DNA from 4 places in the Sodalis praecaptivus genome. Region 1 is predicted to be linked to each of the others. Evidence: predicted binding sites of a transcription regulator. Region 1 holds the regulator's gene; each other region holds the start of a gene.
The links. Region 1 encodes CRP, which controls carbon source genes, mostly activating them, when cyclic AMP is high. Its sites were predicted from a motif close to ATGTGANNNNNNTCACAT; they were not measured.
Positions count from the first base shown of each region.

Region 2: a site for CRP is predicted at 3,360-3,377, ahead of SANT_RS13835 (YjcB family protein). Genes of this name have one in related genera too.
Region 3: a site for CRP is predicted at 4,757-4,774, ahead of SANT_RS00490 (PTS mannitol transporter subunit IICBA). Genes of this name have one in related genera too.
Region 4: a site for CRP is predicted at 2,074-2,091, ahead of SANT_RS13700 (ABC-F family ATPase). Genes of this name have one in related genera too.

Region 1 is NZ_CP006569.1:454,246-461,679, reverse strand. Features, by position in the region: gene SANT_RS02055 (ABC transporter ATP-binding protein) at 1-339, shown strand, start outside; gene SANT_RS02050 (LysE family translocator) at 465-1,067, opposite strand; gene SANT_RS02045 (YheU family protein) at 1,196-1,417, shown strand; gene SANT_RS02040 (phosphoribulokinase) at 1,585-2,454, shown strand; gene SANT_RS02035 (OsmC family protein) at 2,561-2,968, opposite strand; gene crp (cAMP-activated global transcriptional regulator CRP) at 3,286-3,918, shown strand; gene SANT_RS02025 (YccS/YhfK family putative transporter) at 3,971-6,055, shown strand; gene argD (bifunctional acetylornithine/succinyldiaminopimelate transaminase) at 6,305-7,434, opposite strand, start outside.
Region 2 is NZ_CP006569.1:3,139,879-3,147,312, reverse strand. Features, by position in the region: gene SANT_RS13845 (membrane-bound PQQ-dependent dehydrogenase, glucose/quinate/shikimate family) at 218-2,656, shown strand; gene SANT_RS13835 (YjcB family protein) at 3,001-3,288, opposite strand; gene SANT_RS13830 (efflux transporter outer membrane subunit) at 3,409-4,980, opposite strand; gene SANT_RS13825 (DHA2 family efflux MFS transporter permease subunit) at 4,982-6,550, opposite strand; gene SANT_RS13820 (HlyD family secretion protein) at 6,547-7,434, opposite strand, start outside.
Region 3 is NZ_CP006569.1:107,903-115,336, reverse strand. Features, by position in the region: gene sodA (superoxide dismutase [Mn]) at 1-538, shown strand, start outside; gene SANT_RS00500 (MltR family transcriptional regulator) at 720-1,268, opposite strand; gene SANT_RS00495 (mannitol-1-phosphate 5-dehydrogenase) at 1,327-2,475, opposite strand; gene SANT_RS00490 (PTS mannitol transporter subunit IICBA) at 2,574-4,499, opposite strand; gene SANT_RS00485 (DUF3053 domain-containing protein) at 5,094-5,819, opposite strand; gene glyS (glycine--tRNA ligase subunit beta) at 5,975-7,434, opposite strand, start outside.
Region 4 is NZ_CP006569.1:3,110,147-3,117,580, reverse strand. Features, by position in the region: gene ompX (outer membrane protein OmpX) at 1,003-1,521, shown strand; gene SANT_RS13700 (ABC-F family ATPase) at 2,111-3,706, shown strand; gene rlmF (23S rRNA (adenine(1618)-N(6))-methyltransferase RlmF) at 3,927-4,967, shown strand; gene moeB (molybdopterin-synthase adenylyltransferase MoeB) at 4,988-5,743, opposite strand; gene moeA (molybdopterin molybdotransferase MoeA) at 5,753-6,994, opposite strand; gene SANT_RS13680 (isoaspartyl peptidase/L-asparaginase family protein) at 7,345-7,434, shown strand, end outside.

The DNA of each region.
Region 1 (7,434 bases):
CAGGATGACGATACACAAGCGTCCCCCGCCGGCGTCAATACGGCGCAGACGCGCAAAGATCAGAAACGGCGCGAGGCGGAATTTCGTAAAGAGACCCAGCCGCTGCGTCAGGCCATCGGCCGCTATGAACAGCAGTTGGCTACGCTTGAAGCGGAGCTGGCCGAGGTGGAAGGCCGGCTGGGGGATAGCGCGCTGTACGAAAGCGCCCGCAAAAGCGAACTGAGTGACTGTCTGCAGCGGCAAGGGAAACTGAAATCGGCGCTGGAGGAAGCGGAGCTGGGCTGGCTGGAAGCCCAGGAACAGTTGGAGACGCTGTCGCAGGCGTTTAGCGCGGAATAGTTGCGCTCAGCGTCACACCAGCATTGCGCAGACCGCGGGCGACATCAACGTCGCCACGGGCTGAGCGCCAAAACAGTAGTCTGCGGACCGCGGGCAGCGTCAACGTCGCCACGGGCTGAGCGCGCTCAGCGCCAAATCAGCAATACGCAAGCCGCGGTCAGCAGTCCCATGGCCAGATTGAAAAGCGTCCAGGCCCGCCGCCCTTTCAGCAGCCGGCCGATCACCGTACCAAACACGAGCCAGATGGCGCCCGAGACGATATTGACGGCGGCGATGCCGATGCTTATCGCGATCACCGACCCCGCATACGCCTCCCCGGCCAGGCTAAAGCTGGCCACCGCGCCGAGGGCCATCAACCACGCTTTCGGATTGAGAAATTGTAGCAGCCCGCCTTGATAAAATGGCACCGGCCGCGGCGGCGCCGAGTCGGTATCGAGCTTTTCATAAACGGCGGTGGCAATTTTCCACGAAAGCCACAGCAGATAGAGGCTGCCGGCGACTTTTAGCGTAAAATGCAGGGCGGGATAAAGGGTGATGAGACTGCCGACGCCGCAAGCCACCAGCAGCAGCATGCACTGCATGCCGAGCATAATGCCGAGCATCAGCGGCATGGAACGCCAAAAGCCGAAATGGGCGGCCGAGGCGGTGAGCAACATATTATTAGGACCGGGAGTAATAGCGGCGACCCAGAGAAAACCCAACATCGATAAAAACAGACCCAGCTCCATATATCCCGCACTATTGCTCCCGACGATGACGTTTATGAAATTAACAGTGCGATGCCGATTCGACAAGCGAATTGTCGGTGAAATTTCGTCACGCTGTCGCCCCGACCACCACTGGAGAAATGCCGAGAATGATCATTCCCTGGGAGCAGATCGATCCCGCCACGTTATATAATTTGATCGAATCGTTTGTGCTGCGCGAGGGCACGGATTATGGCGAGCGGGAACAAAGCCTGCAACAAAAGGTAGCGGATGTGTTACGCCAGGTGCAGTCCGGCGAAGCGGTGCTGGTGTGGTCGGAGCTGCACGAAAGCATTAACATCATGCCGCGCGGTCAGTTCCGCCCCGATTAGCGACGGCGATGCGGCTCTTCCCCGCCGCCGCCGCGCCCGGCCGTGCGTCCGCATGGCGGAAACGAGCAAGCCTCGCGGTGGCCCTGCGGCGCCAAACGTGATAACAATAACCTTCGGCCGCCCGCACGTCATCTGACAGAGGTTATCAACACTATTAAGGTCTCATCATGTCAGCACAACATCCAATTATTGCGGTTACCGGCTCCAGCGGCGCCGGGACCACGACCACCAGCCTGGCTTTTCGCAAAATCTTTCAACAGTTGAACATTCGCGCCGCGGAGTTGGAAGGCGATAGCTTTCACCACTTCACCCGGCCGGAAATGGATTTAGCCATTCGTAAAGCGCGCGATTTAGGTCGGCACGTGAGTTATTTCGGCCCGGATGCGAATAACTTCGATCTTCTGGAAAGAACATTTTATCACTATGGGGAAAGCGGACGCGGGCAGGCGCGCAAATATTTGCATACCTACGACGAAGCGGTTCCTTATAATCAGGTCCCCGGCACCTTTACCCCCTGGCAGCCCCTGCCGGAGCCTACCGACGTCCTATTCTACGAGGGGCTGCACGGCGGCGTTGTGACCGAGCATAATGACGTTGCGCGGCACGTGGATTTGCTGGTGGGGGTGGTGCCGATAGTCAATCTGGAGTGGATCCAGAAATTGGTGCGCGATACCAACGAGCGGGGCCACTCCCGCGAAGCGGTCATGGATTCCGTGGTGCGATCCATGGAAGATTATATCAATTTTATCACGCCGCAATTTTCCCGTACCCATATCAACTTCCAGCGGGTGCCGACGGTGGACACCTCCAATCCGTTCGCCGCCAAAGCGATCCCGTCGCTGGACGAAAGCTTTGTGGTTATTCACTTCCGCGGCCTGGACGCCATGGATTTTCCCTATTTACTGGCGATGCTGCAGGGATCTTTTATTTCCAATATCAATACGCTGGTGGTGCCGGGCGGCAAAATGGGTCTGGCGATGGAATTGATCATGGCGCCGCTGGTCAAGCAATTGCTGGAAGGGAAACCGATTCGCTAAGCGGCTTGACGCGGGCGCCGCGCGCGGGAACGACGCGCGGCGCCAATCGGGTGGGGCATGATGCGGCTTAGCGCTGCGCCCCGACAGTCAAGCGCGCCCCGCGCGCTCAGTCGAGGTGACGTACCTCAAAGCTGTGGGTAATATTGGCGGCTTTCCCCAGCATCAGCGAGACCGAACAATACTTTTCCGCCGACAGCGCGACCGCGCGCTCGACGATCTTATCCGTCAAATCGCGGCCGGTGACGATAAAATGCAGATTGATTTGGGTAAACAGACGCGGCGCTTCCTCGCGGCGCGTTGAGGTTAACTTGACCTCACAGTCGCGCACATCGGCGCGGCCCTTTTGCAGAATCGAAACCACGTCAATAGCGCTACAGCCGCCGGCGGACATAAGCAGCATTTCCATTGGGCTTGGGGCCTTTTCGCCGCTGTTGCCATCCATGATAATCTGGTGGCCCGAGGCGGATTCGCCGATAAAAGACAGCCCTTCCACCCACTTTACTCGCGCTTGCATATCGTTAACTCCTGATAATATTCTTTGTGAAAGACTACCTTTTTGCCGCCAAACTGGCAATGTAACCGCAGATGCATCATGCTGAAGCGAGACAACACAAGACAGTCTCTTAAAGCTATGCTAAAAAACAAGGCAGGATCGAACTCACCGACAGTGAAAGAGCAAGAGAGCGATCGAAACGTCACCAACATTGGACCCTGATAAGTTCCCTTGCGAGGTTCCGTTTATGAACGGAATGACATCATAATAACACCTTACCTTACAGGGAATACGCCGTTCCTAAACAGGGCGGCGATGACAAAAGAGGATAACAGCGAATGGTTCTCGGCAAACCGCAAACAGACCCGACTCTCGAATGGTTCCTGTCTCATTGCCATATTCATAAGTATCCATCGAAGAGTACGTTGATTCACCAGGGTGAAAAGGCAGAAACGCTCTACTATATCGTCAAAGGCTCCGTCGCAGTGCTTATCAAGGACGAAGAAGGCAAGGAGATGATCCTCTCCTACCTCAATCAGGGCGATTTTATCGGCGAACTGGGGTTGTTTGAAGAGGGGCAGGAGCGCAGCGCATGGGTGCGGGCGAAAACGGCCTGCGAAGTGGCTGAGATATCCTACAAGAAATTTCGCCAGTTGATTCAGGTCAATCCCGACATTCTGATGCGCCTGTCTTCACAAATGGCCAGCCGCCTGCAGGTGACCTCAGAGAAAGTCGGCAACCTGGCTTTCCTGGATGTGACCGGGCGTATCGCGCAAACGTTACTGAATTTAGCCAAGCAGCCGGACGCCATGACTCACCCGGACGGTATGCAAATAAAAATCACCCGGCAGGAAATCGGCCAAATAGTTGGCTGTTCACGGGAAACGGTCGGCCGTATTTTGAAAATGCTTGAGGATCAAAATCTCATCTCTGCCCACGGAAAAACCATTGTCGTTTACGGAACCCGCTAATCCCCTTTCACCACGGGCATGGTCAGGACGGCCATGCCTCTTTAGCTGACTTATGTGGCGCAGACTCATCTACCACCCCGAAGTAAATTATGCCCTGCGGCAGACCATTGTGCTTTGCCTGCCGGTCGCCATCGGACTGATGTTCGGCAGCCTGCAGCAAGGTCTGCTGTTCTCGCTGGTACCCGCCTGTTGCAACATCGCCGGGCTTGATCAGCTCCATAAACGTTTCTTTAAGCGGCTGGTGGTCGGCGGCTCGCTGTTCGCCCTGAGCAGTATTTTTATCCAGCTGCTGTTGGCGCACGGCGTGCCGCTGCCGTTTGTCATGCTGGGGTTGGCGCTGCTGTTCGGCGTCAGCGGCGAAATCAGCCCGCTACACGGCCGCTTGCTGCCGGCATCGCTAATTGCCGCGGTATTTACCCTGGGGCTGACCGGCAATGTGCCGCTTTGGCTGCCGCCGCTGCTCTATCTGGCGGGGACTGCCTGGTATGGGCTGTTTAACGCGCTGTGGTTCCGGCTATGGCAAGAGCAGCCGATGCGCGAGGCGCTCAGTCTGCTCTACCGCGAACTGGCGGATTATATCGAAGCGAAGTACAGTTTGCTGACTCAGCACACCGATCCGGACAGTGCGCTACCGCCGCTGTTCGCCCGCCAGCAAAAGGTCATCGACCAGATTGCCCAAGTGTATCAGCAGTTGCATATGCTCTCGGCCAACCATCTCAGCCAGTACAAAAGACTGTTGCGCGCCTTCCAGGTCGCGTTGGATTTGCAAGAGCATATCGCGGTGAGTCTGCATCAGCCGGATGAAGTGCAAAAGCTGGTGCAGCAAAGCCACGCCGAGGCGGTGTTGCGCTACAACGCGCGTATCGTCGCCGCCCGGCTGCGCGTCCTGGCGGACGATATTCTCTATCACCGCCAACCTGACCGGTTTGCCGCGGATGCCGGCCTGTCGGCGCTGGAAAAAATTGCCCGCCACCATCCGGATAATCCGGTAGGCCAGTTCTGCTATTTCCATTTCAGCCGCATCTATCGCCTGTTGCGTTCCCAGCGCCCCCTCTATCGTCGCGATGTGATGGCGGATAATCAGCAGCGGTTGCCGTTCTGGCCGGCGCTGCGCAGTTATTGCTCCTTGAAATCGATGGCGCTGCGCAACGCCGCCCGCCTGGGCCTCATGCTGGCGATCGGCAGCAGTTTGGGCCTGGTGTTCAATCTGCCGAAACCTTACTGGATCCTGATGACCATCATGTTTGTCAGTCAGAATGGTTACAACGCGACCCGGGTGCGTATACAACATCGGGCGCTGGGTACCCTGGCGGGGCTGGTGATTGCCGCGGGTACGCTGCAACTAAAGATGGGCGACGGCGTCATCCTGAGCGGCATGCTGGTGGTGACTCTGGCCGGCTATTTGGTACTGCGCAAAAATTACGGTCTGGCGATGACCGGTATGACGGTGGTGACGGTGTATACCCTGCAATTGTTGTCGTTGAACGGCGCGCATTTCCTGCTGCCGCGGCTGGTGGATACCTTGATTGGCTGTATGCTGGCCTTTGGCGGCACGCTGTGGCTGTGGCCGCAATGGCAGAGCGGGCTGTTGCGCAAAAACGCCCATCAGGCGCTGGAGCGGGATCAGGAAGCGTTGCGGCTGCTGTTGCAGCCCGACCCCGGCGCGCCCGCGCTGGCTTATGCCCGCATGCGGGTCAACCAAGCGCACAATGCCTTGTTCACCTCCCTAAGCCAGGCGATGCAGGAGCCGGGGTTTAATTCCCGCTATCTGAGCGATATGCGCTTATGGGTCACCCATAGTCAGTTCATTGTCGAACACATCAACGCCATGACGACGCTGGCGCGCGATCACTATATGCTGACCGATACCTTGGCCGCCGACTATCTGGCCTCCTGCGAGGTGGCGCTGCAAAGCTGTCAGCAACGGCTGGAATATGACGGCCCGAGCACCGAAAATCCGGGTATTTTCAACACTGATGGCCCGCAGGATCAGGCGGTGACGCTCATGGAACGTCACTTGCGGCGCATATTGTTCCATCTCGGCGTGATGCATACGATTTCGTCGGTGGCGTGGCCGCAGCGGCCGCAGCACGGTTTTTGGCTCGCGCGCCGTTTGCGCGATACGCCGCCAAACTAGCGCCGTGGCCGGTGAGAGGGCAAAACCGCCTCAGGCCGGCGCAACGACAGGCGTAGCGCAGACCGGCCGATAGCGATGGCGTCTTGGTAAACGTCCCTGATGCCGGGGTTGAAAGCGCAGCGCCGGACGCGTGAAAAACCGCCCGCGCAGAAAAGCGGCGGACGACAGGAACGCCGATGCGGACAATAGCAACACCGATGCGGACGACAGGAACGCCGATGCGGCGCCGGCGTTGCCGTTGTCCCTCTGTCAGGCCGCGCCCGTCACCTGCGCCACGGCTTTCTCAAACCGCGCCAAGCCCTCGTCAATATCGGCAAACGTTACCACCAACGACGGCGCGAAACGAATCACATCGGGGCCGGCATTGAGAATCATGAGCCCTTCCAGGGCGGCGGCATGCAGGAAATCCCGCGCCCGCCCCTGATAGCGCGGCGCCAGCTCCGCGCCGAGCAGAAGTCCCATACCGCGCACCTGTGTAAAGACCTGATATTTTTCGTTAATGTCCTGCAGCGCTTGGACGAAACGCTCGTGGCGTTCATTGATACCGGCCAGCACCTCGGGAGAGTTGATCACGTCCAGCGCGGCTTCCGCCACCGCGCAGGCCAGCGGGTTACCGCCGTAAGTCGTGCCGTGGGTGCCAACGGCCATAGCCGAGGCGATATTTTCGCTGGTTAGCATCGCGCTTATCGGAAAGCCGCCCCCCAGCGCTTTGGCGGTGGTGAGAATATCCGGCTGCACGCCATAATGCATATAGGTGAAGAGTTTGCCGCTGCGGCCCATGCCGCATTGCACCTCATCCATCACCAGCAGCGCCTGATGCTCATCGCACAACGCCCGTACGCCGCGCAAAAACGCCGGCGTCGCCGGGGTTATGCCCCCTTCCCCCTGGATCGGCTCCAGGACGATAGCGCAAGTGTGATCGTCGATAACGGCTTTTACCGCATCAAGATCGTTGAACGGCACATGGACGATATCCGCCGGTTTCGGCCCGAAACCGTCTGAATACTTCGGCTGCCCACCCACCGACACGGTGAACAGCGTGCGGCCGTGGAAAGCGTTATGAAACGCAATGATTTTGGTCTTATAAGGGCTATGGCGGGTAATGGCGTAATGGCGCGCCAGCTTGAACGCCGCCTCATTCGCCTCGCCGCCGGAATTGGCGAAAAACACGCGATCGGCAAAGGTGGCATTGATAAGCTTACGCGCCAGGCGCAGCGCCGGTTCGTTAGTGAAGACGTTGCTGGTGTGCCACAGCGTTTCCCCTTGGGTTTTTAACGCCGCCACCAGCGCCGGATGACAGTGCCCCAGCGCGGTGACCGCGATGCCGCCGGAAAAATCGACATACTCCTTGCCCTGCTGATCCCAAACCCGGCTGCCTT
Region 2 (7,434 bases), 2.0 Mb from region 1:
ATAAATCGTTCGGTTACCTGGCGGGCATAAGCGCCACATTATCATTAACACTATTACGTCTGCAGAGTATGGCTTATACGACTACTATAATATCAGTATTTCTATACAAATCTTGACATGCAAGCGTTCCGTGCGGCGATAGGGCGGGTAAGCGTTGCTTTTCTATCTCCGGCCCGCGGCAAAGCTTTTTTTCTACAGGTACTGTTCAGGAGCGACCATGCTACGTCGTCTTTTTTCCTTGCCGGGCCTCACCGGTCTGCTGATTTGTGTCTGTGGATTATTTTTTCTGGTGGTTGGCCTGTGGCTGCTGTCGCTTGGCGGCTCCGCATATTATCTGCCGGCCGGCATACTGCTGAGCGTGAGCGGGTTTCTCATCATCGAACGGCGCATTCTGGGGCTTTGGATCTATTTGCTGACGTTCGTGCTGACCGCGCTATGGGCACTGTATGAGGTCGGCCTGGACGGCTGGAAACTCATGCCGCGTTTGCTGGTGCTGGCGGTGCTCGGGCTGTGGTGCAGCATGCCATTCATTACTCGGCCGCTGACGCTGTCGCGCCGGCAGCGGGTGCTGGCCGCCGTCGCGGGGCTGTTCTATCTCCTGGTCGGCGCCGGTGTGATAGGGGCAGGCTACATAACCAGCGAACGTCTGTACGTTCAGCATGCACCGTTGCCGGCTGCGGCTGCTGCGGCGGCGGCCGAGACCGAGACAGACAGGACCGGGCGCAATGAGTGGCGCCACTATGGTCGCACCCCCGCCGGGGAGCGTTATTCGCCCTTGACCCAGCTCACGCCCGACAATGTGGCGCAACTCGCCCCCGCCTGGGCGATCCACACCGGCGATGTCATGCAGCCGGGGGAAGATAAAAAAGGGCGCGAATTCAATTTTGAGGCTACCCCGATTAAAGTGGCCAACCGGCTTTATCTCTGTACGCCGCATCGGCAGGTGCTGGCGCTGAATGCGACCACCGGTAAAACCCTCTGGACCTACGATCCCCACAACGACACCCGCGCCAACGAGTATCTTGCCTGCCGCGGGGTGGCCTATTACCAATCGCCCACTCCCACCAATGCCCCTTGCGATCGGCGCATTATCAGCACCACCGCCGATGCCAAACTCATCGCGCTTGATGCCGACACGGGGCGGTTGTGTCAGGATTTCGGGGCAGGGGGCCGCGTGAACCTGACCGATTTGATGGGCAAGGTTCCGCCGGGCTTTCATTTCATCACCTCACAGCCCCTGGTGGTGAACGATCGCGTCGTGCTGGGCGGCTGGATCTATGATAATCAGGCGCGCGGCGAGCCGTCCGGCGTGGTGCGCGCCTTTGATCCCCAAAGCGGCAAATTGGCCTGGGCATGGGATATGGGCCGCAGCGATCCCACCGCGCCGTTGAAACCCGGCGAAACTTACACCCGCGGCACGCCGAATGGCTGGGGCACCTATACCGCTGACCCGGCGCTGGGTCTGGTCTATATCCCCCTGGGGAACGCCACGCCAGATTATTACGGCGCACAGCGCCGGCCGTTTGATGACAAGTATTCCAGCGCTATCGTGGCGCTGGACTTGGCGACGGGGAAAGAGCGTTGGCATTTCCAGACCGTCCATCATGATGTGTGGGATTTTGATTTGCCCATCGGGCCTTCGCTGGTGGATCTGCCCCAGCCCGGCGGAGGGACGGTGCCCGCGCTGGTGCAGACCACCAAAATGGGCCAATTGTTTCTGCTGGATAGGCGTACCGGCAAACCGTTAGCGCAGGTCGAGGAGCGGCCGGTGCCGCAGGCGGATCCCTTCCCGGGAGAGCGTCTATCGCCCACCCAGCCCTACTCCACCGGCATGCCAACGTTCGCGCCCGCCAATCTGACCGAAAAGGATTTATGGGGCGCTACGCCGTTCGATCAGCTTTGGTGCCGCGTGCAGTTCCGCCGGTTCGGTTATCAGGGGCAATACACGCCACCGGGGCTGGGAACCCGTATCGCTTATCCGGCGTTTGACGGGGTGATGGACTGGTACGGCGCCTCGATTGACCCGGCGCGTCACGTACTGATCGCCAATACCAGCTATATCCCGTTTATCGCCGAGGGCGTCACCGAGCAAAAAGCGCTACGCCGCGGGTTGATGCAACCCTGGGCCGGTTGGGAAAGTAATCAGCCGTATCCCAAACCGAAGGAGTTCGCGGTGGGGCCGCAGTACGGTACGCCGTATGCCGAGATTGTGCGTCCCTGGCTATCGCCCCTTGGCGCGCCCTGCAATGCGCCACCCTGGGGTAAACTGGCGGCGATTGATTTGCAAAGCCGAAAAATCAGCTGGGAGCGGCCGGTGGGCACCACTCGCGATATGAATATTTTAAATACCCATACCAATGCGGCGCTGCCGACGGGGATCTTTACCATGGGCGGCAATATTATCACCGCGGGCGGGCTGATTTTTATGGGCGCCACCGCCGACGACTATCTGCGCGCTTTCGACGAAGCCAGCGGCAAAGAGCTGTGGCGCGGCCGCCTGCCGGCCGGCGGGCAGGCGACGCCCATCACTTATTTGGGCGCCGACGGTCGCCAGTATGTGGTGATTGCCGCCGGGGGACACGGCGGGCTCGGCACCCGTACCGGCGACAGCGTGATGGCCTGGGCGCTGCCCGCTCGCCGCGCCGCAGGGAAATGACGGCGCGGCGAACGTCGGTCACGCTCGGGGACGCCGGCGCATAAGGTCTCGCGGGCTGGCGTTGGGGCCTATCGCGGTGCGGCAGGCCGGCGCAAAAGGTCTCGCGGGCTGGCGTTGGGGCCTATCGCGGTGCGGCACGCGGGCGCAAACGGGCCTCGCGGGCTGGCGTTGGGGCCTATCGCGGCGCGGCACGCGGGCGCAAACGGGTCTCGCGGGCTGGCGTTGGGGCCTATCGCGGCGCGGCGTGCGGCTCAGACGCCGTATCGCTGGCGTTTTACGCCGCGCAGGGGCGATACGGAGGCGTTATCCGTTATCCCCAGCGGTGATCCTTTAGACGATTAGGGTTAGGTGAACTGCAGATCGGGCGGCGTGTTGGCCATCATAAACAGCATACCTTGCTTCATGCTTTCCCACATTTCGTGACGAATCATCAGCAATTGCGCCAAAGTAATCCCCAGCAGCCCGGTGACAAACCAGCACGCCATACCGATGCCCACGCCGGTGAAAATAAACGCCATCGCGTTGCGGCTGGACCGGCGGCACTGCACGTGCAGCTGGCTGGCAAAAAACATCATCATCGCGCTGAGCAGTTCCCAGCGCATCACAAGAAAGCTTGCGGCAAGCGTTCCCACGGTGAAAATTCCTCCAATCATCAACTGATGGTGTAATTTTCCCTCGTTTTTTTGCATTGCGCCACAAAAATATGTGACGAGGGTCATAATAATTACCCCCGCCGCTTGCTTTCTGTTGATTTAAGATTTTCCGTTTACCGTCTCGGCCGGGCCAAATACCTGAAACTTGGGCAAATCTCCCTGCGGATAGAGCTCCCAGCCGCCGCCCAGCGCTTTATACAGCGAGACCAGGTCCACGCTGGATTGTACGCGGGCGCTGGCGGCCTGCTGCCGCGCCTGTGCCAGCTGACGCTGCGCGTCCAACACCTCGATAAAGGTGCTTATCCCCTGGCGATAGCTGTTGCTGGCCAGATTGAAGGCATTTTGCAGCGCGTCGGCGGTTTGTTCCAACCCGTCGACCCGCTGCTGGTCGGCGCGATAACTGACCAAGGCGTTTTCCACATCCTGGAGCGCGGTCAGTACCGTTTGGCGATAGGCGAGGACGGCATTCGCCTGTTGCGCCCGCGCCAGCCGCACATTCGACACCAGCCTCCCGCCTTGGAAAATGGGAATAGACACCTGCGGACCATAGGAATAAAAATGGCTGCTCCAATGGGTGAGATAATCAGAATCGGTGTTGCGCATCCCGAATTGGCCGGTCAGCGACAGATCCGGGAACAGCTGCGCGACCGAGACGCCGATATTGGCGGTTGCGGCGTGCAGCTGCGCTTCCGCCTCGCGTACATCGGGACGGCGACGCGCCAGGGAGGCGGGGACGCCCACCGGCACCGCCGCCGGCAGGCGCGGCAGCGGTTTGGTCTGCGTCAGCTCGGCGTTCAGCGCCCCCGGCGGCAGCCCCAGCAGCACCGCCAGCCCATTCATTGCCTGGCGCTGTTGGGCTTGATACTGCGGCAATTGGGCGCGCAGCGACCCTATCTGAGCGCTGGCGTTTTCCACATCCAACTGCGGCGCCAAACCGCTGTGCGCGCGGCTTTGGGTCAGCTCCAGCGACTGCTGCGCCACGTCGATTTGCGCCATCAGCGTGTCGCTGACGCTTTGCGCGCCGCGCAACTGTAGATAGGCCCGCGCCACTTCGGCCTCCAGCGAGACCAGAGCATCATTGCGGCTTTCCACCGAGGCCTGCGTTTGCGCGTTGGCCATTTCAACGGAGCGGCGCACCCGACCCCATAAGTCCAACTCCCAAGACGTGTCGAAACTGCCTTGATAAAGGTGAATCGGCCGCGTGAGCGAATCCAGGCGCGAGGCGAGCTCTTCGCTGCTTTCAGCCACCTGGGCGCGGACGCCATAGGAGTCCAGTTCGCCTTTCAGGCCCAACTGCTGGCGCGTGGCGCTGGCGTTGGCGCTCACGGTCGGCAGGCCGGCGGCGCCCGCTTGCAGCGTTTGTTCTCGGGCGCCGGCGATACGCAACACCGCCTGCTGCAAAGAGAGATTGCCGGCGATGGCACGGTCGATAAGGCTATCGAGCTGCGCATCGTTAAAGGTGCGCCACCACTTTGGGTCTGGCTGCGCGGCCAGCGCCCGGGAGGCGGTGCGGTCGGTGCTGCGCAGGTCATTAAAGGCCGACGGCGTAGAGGGTTGGGGCGGTTGGTAATCGGGCCCCACCGAACAGGCGCTAAGCGTCAGTGCGGCCAAACCGAGCAGCGGTAACAGGGGGGTTGGCCGCTTCCTGACGGTGCGAATACGAGCCGGCATATTAGTGAGCTCCCGCGTTGCCTTCGCTTTTCACCGGCGAAAGCAGCAAACAAAATGGAATAAGGATTAACGAAACCAGCGCGCAGAGACTGAAGACATCGACGTAGGCCAGGATCCGCGACTGCGCCACCATCTGTTGGTAGAGTTGTCCCGTGGCAAGCGATGTCGGATCGCCGATGAGGCTGCCGGCGTCGCGGAACGCCTGGGCGGCACGCTGAATCGCCTGCTGGAATTGCTCGTTGAACGGCGACATATTATGCACCATATAGGCGCTGTGGGCCTGGGAGCGCTCGGTAATGGCGGCGGTGGACAGCGAGATGCCGATAGAGCCCGCCACGTTGCGGAACATGGTGAACAGCGCTGAACCATCGGCATTCAGCCGCGGGGCAAGCGTAATAAAAGCCAGGGTGGTCAGCGGTACGAACAGGAAACCGAGGCCGATGGACTGCGCGGCGCGCATTTTCACCATCGTGCTGAAATCGATATTCGGGACCAAATGGCTGGAATAAATAAACGACAGCGTCATTAAGGTAAAGCCGAACGCTATCAGCCAGCGGGTCTGCACCACCGGCATCAGCTTCAGCACCAGCGGGATGGACATGACGATCAACACCGCCCCCGGCGAAAGCACCAGCCCGGACCAGGTGGCGGTATAGCCGAGCTCCTGCTGCGCCAGCTGCGGCATGACCACCGAACTGCCGTAGAGAATCATCGCCATGCCCGCCATCAGCAGGCTGGAAACGGCAAAATTGCGGTCCTTCAGGCAGCGCAAATCCACCACCGGTTTGCGGGTATAAAGCAGCCAGTACACCGCCCCCACCAGTCCGACCACGGCCAGTAGCGCGAAGAGCTGAATAAAGCCCGAGGAGAACCAATCATCATCTTCACCGCGGTCCAGCATCACCTGCAAGCAGCCCAGCCCCAGCGCGATAAGCCCGATACCGATATAATCGATATTGAGCTTACCGTTCTTCACTTTGCGCTCCCACGGCGGATCTTCAAGCATCTGGTATATGGCCAGAAAGGTCAGCACGCCTACCGGGATGTTAATCAAAAATACCCACCGCCAGCTGTAGTTATCGGTTATCCAGCCCCCAAGCGTCGGGCCGACTACCGGCGCGACGATAATCGCGATGGAGGAGAGGCCGAACGCTTTACCGCGATCTTCGGGTTTAAAATAATCGAGCAGTACCGACTGCTGGACCGGCTGCAGACCGCCGCCAAAAAAACCCTGCATGACGCGAAACAAGATCATCTGCCACAGCTCGGTGGCGATACCGCACAAAAAAGAGCAGACGGTAAACATGGCCACGCAAATCAGGAAGTACTGTTTGCGTCCCAGCACGCGGCTGAGAAACGCCGAAATGGGCAGCACGATACCGTTCGCCACCAGGTAAGAGGTCAACACCCAGGTGGACTCGTCGTAACTGGAGGAGAGGGTACCGGCTACGTGGGGGAGCGCCACGTTGACAATGGTGGTATCCAGGATTTCCATGAACACCGCCAGGGTAACGACGATGGCGACCGCCCAGGGGTTGCTGGACGGCGTCCAGTGGCGATCGCCGCTCATTCAAGCGTAACCTTCGGCTCGGCCGACAGCCCCAGCGGCAGCGGCGTGTTGGGATCCAGGCCGCTGTCGATGACGATTTTGACCGGTACCCGCTGAACTATCTTCACGAAATTGCCGGTGGCGTTTTCGGCCGGAAAGGTGGAAAAGCGCGAGCCCGAGCCTTGCTGAATACTGTCGACATGGCCGTGCAGGGTCAGATTAGGATAGGCATCCACCGTCACCTCCACCTGATTGCCGGGGCGCATACGTTCAAGCTGGGATTCCTTGAAATTGGCGGTAATCCAGATGTCCGGCGAGACCACCGAGAACAGCGAGCTGCCCGCCTGAACCAGCGTACCAAGCTGGACATTGCGCCGGGTAACGAAACCGTCGAACGGCGCGCGGACATCGCTGTAGGAGAGATTCAGTTCGGCGGTTTCCAATTGTGCCTGCGCTTGACTGACCTGGCGTTCGCGCGCTTCTACGTTGGTCTCGACCTGACGCACCTGCAACTGCACCTGGGCGGCCACCTCGACCTGCGCCTGGGCGTTGGCCAGTTCGGCACGGGCGGAGCGCAGCTGGGCGCTGGCGTTATCGATGTTTTGCTGTGAGGTGGCGCGGGGGTCGACGCCGCGCTGCCGGCGGTAATCCGCCTCGGCATTCTGCAAGTTGGCTTCGGCGCGGGCCTGCTGTGCTTTGGCCTGGGCCAATTGGGCGGGATATTGCACCTTTGACAGCGCCAACTGCGCCTGCGCCTGATGAAGCTGCGCCTGCGCCAGACCCAGCTGCGCGCGCGCGCGGTCGCGCTCGGCGGTGGCGTCGCGCGGGTCGATTTGCACCAGGAGATCCCCCTTACGGACCCGCTGATTATCCTTGACCAGCAGTTTCACCACGTAGCCGGAGAT
Region 3 (7,434 bases), 350 kb from region 1:
TCACACTAAACACCATCAGACCTATGTCAACAACGCCAACGGCGCCCTGGAAAGCCTGCCGGAATTCGCCAATTTGCCGGTCGACGACCTGATTCAAAAACTAGACCAGCTCCCGGCGGACAAAAAGACCGTATTGCGCAATAACGCCGGTGGTCATGCCAACCATAGTCTGTTCTGGAAGGGTCTGAAGCAAGGCACCACCTTGCAGGGCGAATTGAAAAGCGCTATCGAGCGTGATTTCGGCAGCGTTGACGCCTTCAAAGAGGCGTTCGAGAAAGCCGCCGCGACCCGTTTCGGTTCCGGCTGGGCCTGGCTTGTGAAAAAAGACGGCAAATTGGCCGTGGTGTCCACCGCCAACCAGGACAACCCGCTGATGGGCGAAGCGATTTCCGGTACCTCCGGCTACCCGATTTTGGGCCTGGACGTCTGGGAGCACGCTTATTACTTGAAATATCAGAACCGCCGCCCGGACTACATCAAGTCATTCTGGAACGTGGTGAACTGGGATGAAGCGGCCGCGCGTTTTAGCCACGCCTGATTTATCCCCGGCGCGCGCCCGAGCATCGGGATAACGCCGGCCCATCCCCGCCCGCGGCGGGGATTTTTTTTGCCCGCGCGCCGCCAGCGAATAACGCGCACGCTCGGGAAGAAGGTGTCAGTATGTAGGTTTAGCACTGCCCTTTGGTGGATAACGCGGGAGCAAGCCCCCCGCGCGGCGTTTATTTCAGCAGCAGCCGATCGGAGAACGCTTTTTTGGCGCTGATCCGCACCAGATATTCGGTGGCGGAAAGGACCATCGTCGAGCGCACCATTTGCTGGTAGCGCTGCCGTTGCATCTTCGCCAGCGCTTCATCTCCCGGCGCATGGGCGATCTGCGGCGACGGCGGCAACGCGGCAACACAATGCAGCTCGCCAAACGGCCCCATAATTTCATCATCGGTAAAGCGGTAATCGCCCGGATCCTGCTGCAATTCCTCATGCAGCGCCATCAGCAGTTCGGCGTCTTCATACTCCTGGCGGCTTATCACCCCTAACGCATAAACCAACTTCAAACGCACCGACAGCTCCGCCAGCGGACCTGCTCCCACCAGTAGCGGCTCCACGGCGTATTTAACCGCATAGTCATCCTTGCGGAACACCTGCGTCACCAGAATGGCCACGGCTTCCGCCAGCAGCGTAATCGCCGCCCGCAAAAACTCCCGCACCGTGGTCCCGGCATTCAGGCGTTCGAGCACGCTGTTTTCCAGCAGCTGAGTGTTTTCCGTCATGTTGCACACCATGTAGCGGGCCAGGGAGCGGCATCGCATCCGCCCCCGGTTCTGTCGATTACTGCATGGCGTTATAGGCATTCACCACTTGCGCGACAACTTCACTTTCTTCATCGAGGCCAGAGACTTTGGCCAACGCCGCCGCAGCGCCAACGTCTGCCAGCAATGCCGCCCACTCTTTGGCCTGCGGGTCCTGATCGCTGCGATAGTGCATGGCGGCGGCGATGCCTTTGACCAGATTGGCATGGCCAAGGCCGTACTCCAACGTCCCGCGCAGAGGTTTAATTAACCGATCGCCTTCGCCAAGCTTACGCAACGGCTGCCGGCCCACGCGTTCTACGTCGTCGTGCAGATAGGGGTTCTCGAAGCGCTGCAAAATTTTGTTGATATAAGCAGCATGCTTTTGCGCATCGAAGCCATAACGATTGATGAGTACCGCCCCGCTCTCCTCCATCGCGCCTTTGACTACCTGGCGTACGGCCGGATCGAGAATGGCATCGCGGATGGTCTGGTGACCGGCGAGCTGGCCCAGATAAGCGGTGATGGCGTGGCCGGTATTGAGAGTAAACAGCTTGCGTTCAACAAACGCCATTAAATTGTCGGTCAGTTCCATACCGGCGAGGGTGGGCGGGACGCCTTTGAACTGGGTTTTATCCACAATCCACTCGCTGAAACTTTCGACCGTCACCGCCAGCGGATCGTCACTGCCCGCTTCCGCCGGCGGCACGATACGGTCCACGGCGGAATCGACAAAACCCACCTGCTGCTCTACCCAGGCATGAAATTGCGGCTCCAGCGCGTTAAGTACGTGCTGTTTGAGCTGGCTGGTGCCGCGCACCATATTTTCGCAGGCGATGATGTTCAGCGGCCGGGTGTTGCCGCCATCGTGCCGCTTAACCAGTCCGCGTGCAACGGCCGGCGCGATGCGCTCAAGAATCTGCGGGCCCACCGCAGTGGTGATCAAATCCACGCTGGCGATCAGCGCCACGACCTCGTCGCTGCCGCTGTGAACCGCGCTGACCCCGCTTACGGTCTCTACCTGCGCCTGTTCGCCCACCACCCGCACCGGGTATTGGTGGCGCTGATTAAGCGCATCAAGAACCTGCTGGTTCACATCGGCGAAAACAACCTCTACACCGGCATCGGCCAACAGTTTACCGATAAACCCGCGGCCGATATTACCTGCTCCGAAATGTAATGCTTTCATAACGTTAACCTTGAATTATCTCAGCAAAAATCTAAGCAAAAAAGGGGCCATGGCAGGCCCCTCGTTTCTTGCGCAGAGTGACCCGCCCCCGTGCCTGGTCAGGACGCTTTAGCACCCGCCAGCAGTTCCAGGACTTCCTGCACATCGGTGGTTTGGCTTAAACGCGCGATCACGGCGTCATCATCCAGTGCATTGGTTAAACTGGTGATGACCTGAATATGCTCGTTATTGCGCGCGGCAATACCTATCACCAACCGGGCGATATCGTCTTCCTCATCACCAAAGCGTACGCCGTCAGGGTACTGGCAGAACACGACGCCGGTACGCAGCACGCGGTCCTTCGCCTCGATCGTGCCGTGCGGCACCGCGATGGACTCACCCAGGTAAGTCGAAGTCAGTTTTTCGCGATCCAGCATTGCCTGTACATATTCGGGCTGGACATAACCGCCTTTGACCAACTGCTCGCCGGCGAAACGGATCGCTTGCTCTTTATGATCCGCGTGTTGACCGAGAAAAATGTTGTCGGCGGTGAGGCGGAACAGGTTTTGTTCGCTATCCTCAAAGCTGTCGTCCAGCGTGGTCATAACTCTTTGCTGATTATCCCCGCTTTTCTGTACCGCTACCAGACGCGCGGTCAAATCGCTGTAAAGCTGGCTGTCGAGAAAGTTATTCAGCGAGATATGCTGCGCCTGCGGCGCATGACGCATCGCGCGCTCGGTCAGGTCGCGATGGGTTATCACCAAATCCACATCGTCGGGAAGATTATTGATGGCGCTGTTGGTCACGCTGATGTTCTTCAGCCCGGCCTCGTTCACCTTTTTACGCAACACGCCAGCGCCCATCGCGCTCGACCCCATACCGGCGTCACAGGCGACGATAATTTTACGCACCGAGCTTAAATCACCCGTGGCGCCCGCGTTAACGGGAGCGGCGACGCCTTTCGACTGGGCTTTCATATCCTGCACGCGGCGTGATGCCTCGGCGAGATTATCTTCATCGCCGGTTGCGCGTGAGCTCTTAAGCAGAATCGAAGAGATGACGAACGAGACGGCGAAAGCGGCAACGATGGCGGCCAGGTTAGCGAAATAGGTGCCTTTGGGGGTCATGGCCAGCACGGCCAGAATGGAGCCGGGAGACGCCGGTGAAACCAGACCGCCGCCCAGCAGATTCAGCGTGAAAACGCCGGTCATGCCGCCGAGGATCACCGCAATCAGTAAACGCGGGTTCATCAGCACATAGGGGAAGTAAATTTCGTGAATACCGCCCAGGAAATGGATGATGGCGGCGCCGCCGGCGGATTGCTTGGCGTTACCGCGGCCAAACAGCATATACGCCATCAGCACGCCCATGCCCGGGCCGGGGTTGGCTTCAATCAGGAAGAATATTGATTTACCGGTCTCCGTTGCCTGCTGAATACCCAGCGGCGAGAAGATGCCGTGGTTGATGGCATTATTCAGGAACAGGATTTTTGCCGGCTCGACGAAGATGGAAGTCAGCGGCAGCATGTTGTAAGTCACCATCAGGTGAACGCCGGCCGCCAGGCCTTTTGACAACATTTCAACCAGCGGACCAATGGCCAGGAAGGCCAAAATCGCCAGCAACATACCGATGATACCGGCCGAGAAGTTGTTCACCAGCATCTCGAAGCCGCTTTTGATTTTACCGTCGACAAGGCGGTCGAAGCGTTTGATAGCCCAGCCGCCCAGAGGACCGGCAATCATCGAGCCGAGGAACATCGGCATATCGGCGCCGGCGATCACCCCCATCGTGGTAATCGCGCCGACGACGCCACCGCGCTCGCCCCCTACCATCCGACCGCCGGTATAGCCAATCAGCAACGGTAGCAGGTAGGTGATCATTGGCGCGACCAGTTTGGCTAACGTCGCGTTTGGCGTCCAGCCCGTAGGAATAAACAGCGCGGTGATAATGCCCCAGGCGATAAAGGCGCCAATATTGGGCATCACCATATTGCTCAGGAAGCGGCCAAAGTTCTGCACTCTGACCTTGATATCCGAAGAAGACATAAAAACTCACCCCTATTGAGACGCGCTATACAATAAGAGCGCGTGAAATTTGTTACGGCAGTGTTGCATCATCCGCCGGTATTACTATTGGCAGCGCGACTCTACCACGCTCTTTTGCGATAGCGTAGCGAGGTCAATTATTGTGATGCTAATCACGAGGACACCCCCCTAAAGAGGGCTATCTTGGTGATATCCATCACAAAATAACGCTGAAATAAAAGCACATTTATGAAGAACCGGCTTAATTTACCGGCTTATTGTGATCTACATCACATCATGAGGCGGCGAATTTGTAATAGAAACGTGACTTAAATCACAAAAAACTTGTTTGCGGAGCGCCTATGGCGACGAAGCTTAGCGCTATGCGCCATCAGCCGCGGCGGTAAGCCGTGAAAATAACAGGGAAAGGTGTAACAAAGTTACCGTTAGAAAAGAGGAATATGCGCCAGCATCGCGCGCTGGGCGACTAGCGCCAACGCGCTACGCCGGCGCGGTTGCGATTGCCGGCGTATTGCACCCGCCGGCAGAACGAAGGCCAACCGTGCGCCCATCCGGCAACAGCTGGCCAAGGGCGGTGGCGCACGGTCCGCGCCCTCAGGGCAGCAGCGCACCTGCGCTGTTTTGCGCCTGTAGCAGCTGCTGATGCTGGTTTTGCAGGCCGGTCATAAGCTCGTTATATTGCGTGACCTGCAGCTGCGTGGGGAAGCTTACCGATCCCCCTTCATAGCTGGGCTGCCCCTGTCCCGTCTGCATGGCGAGGAAATCCCCCACGTGGACCAGCTGTTCCGCCAGAGAGGCGGCGGCGCCGATCACCGGAGTGACTTTCTGTATCGGCCCTGTCACCAGCTTGTCGTACGCCTGGTTGTAAACCTTTTGCAAATCTTCCGGTTGCTTAAGCGCGGCGCGGCCATCGTCCGCCTGTTTTTTGGCTCGCGCCAGATCGGGAGCCAGCATATTAAGCGCGCCGCCGGCCTGCGCAAGCGTCTGCCGATGGGACACGTAATCCTGCGGCACGCGAATTTGGCTTATTTCATCGAGCACCGGTACTAGCGAACCGTTAACCGAGCTGAGGAATTTGTCGCTAAAGGTTTGTAAAATCTGATAGTCATTGGCGTAAGGGCCAAACTGCTCCTTTTGCGCCGCGCTCAGCGTGGGGATCCGTTCACCGCCCGGCAAAACCGTATTTTGCAAGAATTGTATAAAGGCTTGCCGCTGCTCCGGCTCTTTATCGCCGCAGCCGGTCAGTTGAAAGACGCCAAGCAACAAAACCAGCATTGCCAGCAGCGGTCGATAGAGGCCCATGCGCTCCCTTAAAGTCATAACCTTTACTCCTGTAAATGAAAACTCATTTTCCCGGTTTAGGTATTCACTTCGCCTTCCTTGACTCAGTAACAATGATAGTGCAGTTTCGCGACGGGCAAAAACCGCGGACTCGGCGCCCGACAGAGGGCGCCGTGCCGGCGGCAATACGCGGCCTATTGCAGCAGCGAAATATCCGCGACCTGCAAGAACAGTTCGCGCAGCTGCGACAGCAACGTCAGGCGATTCACCCGCACCTGATTATCCTCCGCCATCACCATGACGCTATCAAAGAAAGCATCCACCGGCTCACGCAGCGCCGCCAGCTCCACCAGCGCGTCCTGATAGCGACCGGCCGCGAACATCGGCTGCAGCTTTTCGCGTAGCACCACCAAATGGGTCGCCAGCGTGATTTCGGCCGGATCCTTAAGTAACGCGGCCTGCAGACTCGCGTGGACCGAATCGTCGGCTTTGGCCAAAATGTTTGATACCCGCTTGTTGGCCGCCGCCAGCGCCGCGGCTTCCTCCAGGGTGCGGAAATAGCTCACCGCGCGCACCCGGGCGTCGAAATCCGCCGGGCGCGTCGGGCGACGCGCCAGCACCGCCTGAATGGTGTCGACGCTGTGTCCCTGCTCTTGATACCAGGCGCGGAAACGGCCGAGCATGAAGTCGATAACCTCCTCCACCACCGCGCCGTTGGTCAGTTTTTCGCCGTACAGGCGCGCCGCTTCTTCCGTCAACGTCCGTAGGTCGAGGGGCAGCTGTTTTTCCACGATAATACGCAGCACGCCGAGGGCGGCGCGGCGCAGGGCGAAAGGATCTTTATCCCCTTTAGGATGCTGGCCGATACCAAAAATGCCGGCCAGCGTATCCATCTTGTCAGCGATGGCCACCGCGCAGGACACCAGCGTCGTGGGCAGCGCATCGCCGGCGAACCGCGGCTGATATTGCTCTTTTTGCGCCAGCGCCACCGCCTCCGGCTCGCCGTCATGGCGGGCGTAATGCATGCCCATCACGCCCTGGGTGTCGGTAAACTCAAACACCATATTGGTCATCAGATCGCATTTGGACAACAGGCCGGCACGCGCCGCCTGCGGCACATCCGCGCCGATTCGGGCGGCGATCCAGGCCGCCAGGGCTTCGATGCGATCGCTTTTATCGCGCAGGGTACCAAGCTGCTTTTGGAACAGCACCGTATCCAGGCGCGGTAGCCGATCTTCCAACCGCTGTTTGCGATCGGTATTGAAGAAAAATTCCGCATCCGCCAACCGCGGGCGCACGACTTTTTCATTGCCGGCGATAATCTGCTGCGGATCTTTCGACTCGATATTGGCGACGAAGATGAAGTGCGGCATCAGATTGCCCGCGGCGTCATACACCGGGAAGTATTTTTGGTCGCCTTTCATGGTGTAGACCAGCGCTTCCGCCGGCACCGCCAGGAACTTCTCTTCAAAACGGGCGGTAAGCACCACCGGCCATTCCACCAGCGAGGTAACTTCTTCCAGCAGGCTATCGCTCAGATCGGCCACGCCGCCTAACCGTTTGGCCGCCGCTTCCGCGTCTTGACGAATCGTTTCTTTACGCTGCAAATAGTCGGCCATTACCCGGCCGCGCGCCAGCAGCACCTGCGCATACT
Region 4 (7,434 bases), 2.1 Mb from region 1:
CGTCATTCCTAGCGGCAACATCAGCCCAGCAAGCACGTGGGACACGTCATCCACAGCGGCCAAATTAGCGCTTCAAGCATGCCGACCGTTTGCGCCATGCAGCAGACGGGGCGCAATAGCAATGCCGGCTGACAGTCAGACCTGTGTATCAGCACTGGCCTGCGCGCGTTTTTCGGATGCCGCGACGGCGCCGGGGGTTTTGCGTAATCGTCCGCGCTTGCGACGGTAGGCTGCGCTGCCACGCCCTGCCGGCGAGGATGCGGGTAGGGAATAAGGGCAGGTTCTATCCTCCTCCGATTCTTCCCCTTGCGCAACCGCCTCTCACGGGGGCATGGTGGCTACGGGCGATGAGGTTATAGCCAGCGGGAATAAAAAGCGGCGGGTTTAATGAAGACATCTTATATTTTCAGTGCAGGTGGCGCTTTTATTCCCCGCTATTTGGCTCTATTCTTTCCTCGGCAGCGGGATAACGCCCAGGCGGTGAGCGAGATATAACGCCCTTTTCAGCACCGCGCCGCCGCTATTGTTTAAAGGCAGGGAATCTATTTTTGGACACCCACTGCGTGGCACTGCGTTGGGAATAATTATTATTTCGTTTTAAGACCTTCTTGCGCGCGGCGCAAAAGTGCTTTTTCTGCCGTTGAGGGCGAAAATAAGCCCGCCGGCAAGGTATGAAATTAAATACTTATTAAATGAGATTTCTTTTTTTGCCGTTTCGCCTGTACGGAAGCGTGAAAAAAAAACGTAAAAAAATAGGCAAAATCATCGGTAAAGGTCTATTTTTTAAACGGTCGATTCGGAATGTTCTGGATATGTTGTAAGGATAAGTAAAGGTCCTTTTGGGACGGCGGTTCAAAACATAAGTAAAATGAATAGGATAGAAGTGTCTGAAAACTTATGTTACACGATACCTTTACTTGGACAACAATTATTAAGCAGAGTTTCATGCTAGGTTTTGGTATATTTTCATGGTTAGGACGTACATTCACATTTGAGGTGGTTATGAAAAAAATTGCATGTCTTTCAGCTTTAGCTTGCGTTTTGGCAGTGGCAGCAGGTTCCGCAACAGCAGGTGAAAGCACCGTTTCCGCCGGTTACGCACAGGGTGACCTGCAGGGCGTAGCGAACAAAGCTAACGGCTTTAACTTAAAATACCGCTACGAGTGGGACAATGACCAGCCGCTGGGCGTGATCTCCTCGTTCACCTATATCGAAAAAAACCGCGCTGAAAGCGGCGATTACGATAAAGGTCAATACTACGGCTTCACCGCTGGTCCGGCTTGGCGCATCAATGATTGGGCCAGCCTGTACGGCGTCGTCGGTCTGGGCTATGGCAAATCCATCTCGAATGCCCAGGACGGTAATCGCCGTGGCGGCAGCAGCGATGTCGGCGTTGCCTACGGTGCCGGTCTGCAGTTCAACCCGATGGAAAACGTTGCGCTTGACGTCTCCTATGAACAAAGCCGTATCCGTTCCACCGACGTCGGTACCTGGATTGCCGGTGTAGGTTACCGCTTCTAAGTCTCATGCGGGCGGCAACCCTTCGTGGCTTTGCCGCCTGATGACTGCTCCGGTGGAAGGTTTGACGTTTCACCGGGTGAAGGCGCGCCGTTTTTTTTGCGCGCCTTATGATCGCCCCGCGCCTTGGCAACCGTTTCGTCCTCGAGCCAGACGCCTCTACTTGCTTTCTCCCGCAATCTGCCTGACGACACCCTTCCTGAAGCGAAGACTACCCATGCTTGACGCGTCGCTGTCATGCATCACTTACCGCAGCGTGATTGGACGCCGACCTCCTTCGTGCCTGACATAACGCCACTGGCGTTTCCCCTTTGGTTACCCGTAATGCGCTTTGCGTTTATCGACCCCACCCGCGCGCGGGCCTCGCTGACAGGCGCGTGGCCGAGACCCTTTCGCCTCTGGCGCATTTCCCCCCTGCGTTCGGTCCTCCTTCTCTGGGGTGGGGCTTTGCCATTTTGCCGCCCGGCTTGCGAAACGGCCCTGTTGCGCGTCGTGTCGTCATCCTATCGCAACAGACGACAGATTTGGCGCCATCTCGCGCCGCTTTATGGCATAATATGGCGAATGTCACACTTTATTAAGAGTCTCTCCTTTGCTGATCAGTAATAACATCACCATGCAATTCGGCAGTAAACCGCTGTTCGAGAACATTTCCGTCAAGTTTGGCGGCGGCAACCGCTACGGCCTCATTGGCGCCAACGGCTGCGGTAAATCTACCCTGATGAAAATTTTGGGCGGCGATTTGACGCCTACCGCCGGCAACGTCAGCCTGGATCCCAACGAGCGCCTCGGTAAATTGCGCCAGGATCAATTCGCTTTTGAACAAAATAGCGTGTTGGATACCGTCATCATGGGCCATGGCGAGTTGTGGGCGGTCAAACAGGAGCGCGATAGCATTTACGCCCTGCCGGAGATGAGCGAAGCGCAGGGATACCGGGTGGCGGATTTGGAAGTGCTGTACGGTGAAATGGATGGCTATACCGCGGAGGCGCGCGCCGGCGAGCTGCTGCTGGGCGTCGGCATTCCGCTGGAACAGCATTACGGTCCAATGAGCGAAGTGGCGCCCGGCTGGAAGCTGCGCGTGCTGTTGGCGCAGGCGCTGTTTGCCAATCCAGACATTCTGTTGCTTGACGAACCGACCAACAACCTGGATATCAATACCATCCGCTGGCTGGAGCAGGTGCTGAATGAGCGCAACAGCACGATGATCATCATCTCCCATGACAGGCATTTCCTGAACATGGTCTGCACCCATATGGCGGATTTGGATTATGGCGAGTTGCGCATCTATCCGGGCAACTATGACGAGTATATGACGGCATCGACGCAGGCGCGCGAACGGCTGGTGGCGGATAATGCCAAGAAAAAAGCCCAGATTGCCGAGCTGCAGTCGTTCGTCAGCCGCTTTAGCGCTAACGCGTCCAAATCGCGCCAGGCGACCTCTCGCGCCCGGCAGATCGATAAGATCAAGCTTGACGAAATCAAAGCCTCCAGCCGGCAAAATCCGTTTATCCGCTTTGAGCAAGAGAAGAAACTGTTTCGTAATGCTCTACAGGTAGAGCAGGTGACCCAGGGCTTCGAGGCGGCGTCGCCGCTATTTCGCGCCCTGAATATGATGGTGGAGGTGGGTGAGAAAGTGGCGATTCTCGGCGCCAACGGTATCGGTAAGACCACCCTGCTCAGAACGCTGATGGGCGAGCTGACGCCGCAAAGCGGTGAGATAAAATGGTCGGAAAACGCCAATATCGGCTATTACGCCCAGGATCACGCCGCCGAGTTCGCCGAGACGATGACGGTGTTCGACTGGATGAGCCAGTGGAAACAGGCCGGCGACGATGAGCAGGCGGTGCGCGGCATTCTTGGCCGGCTGCTGTTTGGCCAGGATGATATTAAAAAGCCGGTTGGCGTGCTGTCCGGCGGCGAGAAGGGCCGGATGCTGTTTGGTAAGCTGATGATGCAAAAGCCCAATATCTTGCTGATGGACGAGCCCACCAACCATCTGGATATGGAGTCCATCGAATCGCTGAACGCCGCCCTTGAGCTGTATCAGGGGACGCTGCTGTTTGTCTCTCATGACCGCGAATTCGTCAGTTCGCTGGCAACGCGTATCGTGGAAATCCTGCCGGACAGGGTGGTCGATTTTAGCGGCAACTATGAAGACTACCTGCGCAGTCAGGGTGTGAACTGAATCGGTAATGGCCTCTCCTTGCGCGGTCACGCGTGCGCCGAATCTTCAGGCGTAATCTGCGCGCGGCCCAGGTAGGGGTTGCGCCCGCGACATTATTCACCTGCGCGGCCAAGCGTGCGCCGAACCTGCTCGGGTTATTATTGCCGCGGCCAAGGTTTGCCTTACCCCGCGCCGGCGTCCCGCACTTGCGGGCGCCGGCCGTTAGCCCAATGAGTTTGCCGTGAAAAAATCCGTTCCGCCCACAGCGGAAAAGACGTCCTTACATCCGCGCAATCGCCACCGTGGCCGCTATGATTTCGCCGCGCTGGTGGCCGCTTGCCCGCCGCTGGCCCCGTTTGTCCGGCCGACGCCCGGCGGTACGCCCTCGGTGGATTTCGCCTCGCCGGCGGCGGTGACCCTGCTCAACCGCGCGCTGTTGCTGCACCATTACGGCCTGCGGCACTGGGATATCCCCGCCGGGTTTCTCTGCCCGCCGGTCCCGGGACGGGCGGATTATCTGCATCACCTGGCGGACCTACTGGCGGCCGGCAACGGCGGCAACATTCCGCGCGGTCGGCGCGTGATGCTGCTGGATATCGGCGTCGGCGCCAATTGTATTTACCCCATCATAGGCCATCATGAATACGGCTGGCGCTTCACCGGTTCGGATATCGATCCGCCCTCGCTGCGCTGGGCGCGACACCTCGCCGACATGAATCCCTCGCTGGCGGGCGCGTTGCGCCTGCGTCGACAATCCCAGCCGGCGGCTATCTTTGACGGTATCATTGGTGCGGCGGAACGATTCGACGCCACCTTGTGCAATCCGCCGTTTCACGCATCGGCGCGCGAGGCCGAGGCCAGCACGCGACGTAAGCAGATCCAATTGGCACGGTCGACGCAGCGCCGGCGGGGAAGCACCCTCGGTGCGGGGGATCGGGGTGGCGCAGCGGGCGACGGTTTCCCGGTGCGCCACACCGACGCGGCGGCAGCCAATTTTGGCGGTCGGCATAATGAACTATGGTGTCCAGGCGGCGAGCTGGCATTTGTCCGCCGTATGGTCGCGGAAAGCGTTGCCTATGCGCGTCACTGCCTGTGGTTCACGGCGTTGTTGTCGAAGAGCAGTTCGTTAGCGCCGCTGTATCGCGCCATCGAGCAAGCGGGCGCCAGCGCGGTGCGCACGGTGCAAATGGGGCAGGGACAGAAAATCAGCCGTTTTGTCGCCTGGAGTTTTTATGATGCAACGGGCCAGGCGGAGTGGGCCGCGCGCCGCTGGCGCGACTGATGGCGCGGCGGGTGCTAAGGTTAGGGCGCGCCGCACACCTCGCAATCGGGATGTCGCGGTAGCCGCATTTCCCGCAGTTGCAGCGTCATCGCATCCAACATCAGAAGTTTTCCCGAGGGCGATTGCCCGTAATCGGTTAGCACCTTGATGGCTTCCATCGCCTGTAGCGCGCCGATGATCCCCACCAGCGGCCCCATCACCCCCGCTTCGGCGCAGGTCAGGCTTTCGGCGCCGAATAACCGGCTCAGACAGCGATAGCAGGGTTCATCCGGCCGATAGCGAAAGACGCTGATTTGCCCCTCCATTCGGATCGCCGCGCCGGAAATGAGCGGCAGGCGCCGCGGATAACAGCAGCGGTTGAGCTGTTCGCGCGCCGCAACATTATCGGTGCAATCCAGCGCGATATCGCATTCGGCCAGTAGCGCGGACAGCCCGTCATCGTCCAGCACGTCGTCCACCGTGGTCAGCGTGACGTGCGGATTGACCGCCGCGAGCGCCTGGCGGGCCGAGGCGACTTTCGTCTGGCCGATACGCTCATCGGTATGCAACACTTGACGCTGTAGATTCGACAGCGAGACGGTATCGAAATCCAACAGCACCAGCCGGCCAATGCCGGCGGCGGCCAGATACAGCGCCGCCGCGCTGCCCAGCCCGCCCAGGCCGGCAATCAGCGCACAGCTGGCTTTTAACCGTTCCTGGCCGGCAAAATCGAAGCCGCGCAGTATTATCTGGCGGTTATAGCGCAGCATTTCCTGATGACTCAATTCCTCCGCCACGCTGCTTCCCTAGCCCTGCAACAAGGCGTTAAACGGTTCAATCGTCACCCATTCGCCGGCGGCGACGTCGCCGCGCGCCTGCTCCAGTACGATAAAGCAGTTGGCGCAGGCAAAAGAGCTAAAGACATGGGATCCCTGCGGCCCGGTGGTTTCAACCGTGAGCTCGCCGGCGTCGTCGAGGCGGTAGCGGCCGCGCTGGAAATCCAGGCGGCCGGGGGTTTTACCGAGCGGGGTGAGCGCGCGCGCGCGCAGGCGCGGCGGCGTGCGCCAGTCCCGACGGCCCCCCAGTCGGGCAATGAGCGGCTGCACCAACTGATAGAACGTGATCGCTGCCGATACCGGATTGCCCGGCAGGCCGCAAAACCAGGCCTGGCCCAGGCGGCCAAAGGCAAAGGGTTTACCGGGCTTCATCGCCAGTTTCCAGAAATGAATCTGCCCCAACTCTTCCAGCATGGTTTTGGTATAGTCCGCTTCGCCGACCGACACGCCGCCGCTGGTGATGAGGAGGTCCGCCCGGCTGTCCGCCTGGCGAAACGCTTCGCGCAGGGCGGCGGCGTCATCGGCAATAATGCCCAAATCGATAACCTCGCAGCCCAATTGGGTAAGCATCAGCCTGATGGCGAAGCGATTGGTATCGTGGATCTCGCCGGCGGCCAGCGGTGCGCCGATAGGCCGCAATTCGTCGCCGGTGGAGAACAGGGCCACGCGCAGGCGGCGACAAACGCGCACCGAGGCAATGCCCAGGGAGGCGAGCAGCGGCAGCTCCGCCACCTGCAACAGCCGGCCCGCCGGCAACACCTCATCTCCCTGGCGAATATCATCGCCCACCCGGCGAATATGCTCGCCGGCGGCCGGGGCAACGCTAAACCGTACGCCCTGTTCATCGACCTGGGCATATTCCTGCATGATCACCGCCTCGGCGCCCGCCGGGGTGGGGGCGCCGGTCATGATGCGCAGCGCGCTGCCCGCAGGCCATTGGCCGGTGAAGGGGACGCCCGCCAGCGCCCGGCCCGCGACCGGCAGGAGAGCGCCCGGCGTAAGGTCTGCCAGCCTGACGGCATAGCCATCCATCGCGGCGTTATCGAACGGCGGGACGTTGACCGGCGACACGATGGACTCGGCGCTGATACGGCCGCAGGCCTCGGTTAACGGCACATTTTCGGTGTCGGCCACCGTGACGGGGGCTACGGCGTCGAGCATCGTGGCCAACGCTTGCTCAAGCGTCAGCAGAGAAGAAGAGGGGGTAACCATGACAACTCCTGTAGGCGGCGAGTACTCCTCGCGAGCCGCCGGGTTTTAAGCTGCCCCTATTATGGCAGAGAACCCGATACCAGAGAACCGGGCCGGCGATGCTGCGCTCAGGTTCAGGACGTGATGCCCGACGCGCTGGCGGAGCATTGCGCTCGGGAACAATATCACCTCAGTGATTAATATCACGTATTTCTACTTTACAGCAGCCAAGCGCGTCCATATAGTCAAAATCGATAACATGTTAACGTTTAGCCTAACACTTAATAGCCTGAACCGTTATTGTCCGCGACCCGTGCCGGAACCCTGGCAGGGCGAGCCCATCATTACGTATCGACAGGGTAACCGTTGCAATGAGCAAAGCAGTGATAGCACTCCACGGTGGCGCCGGCGCACTGTCGCGTCAGACGATGAGCGCTGAAAAAGAACGCGACTACCGCCGG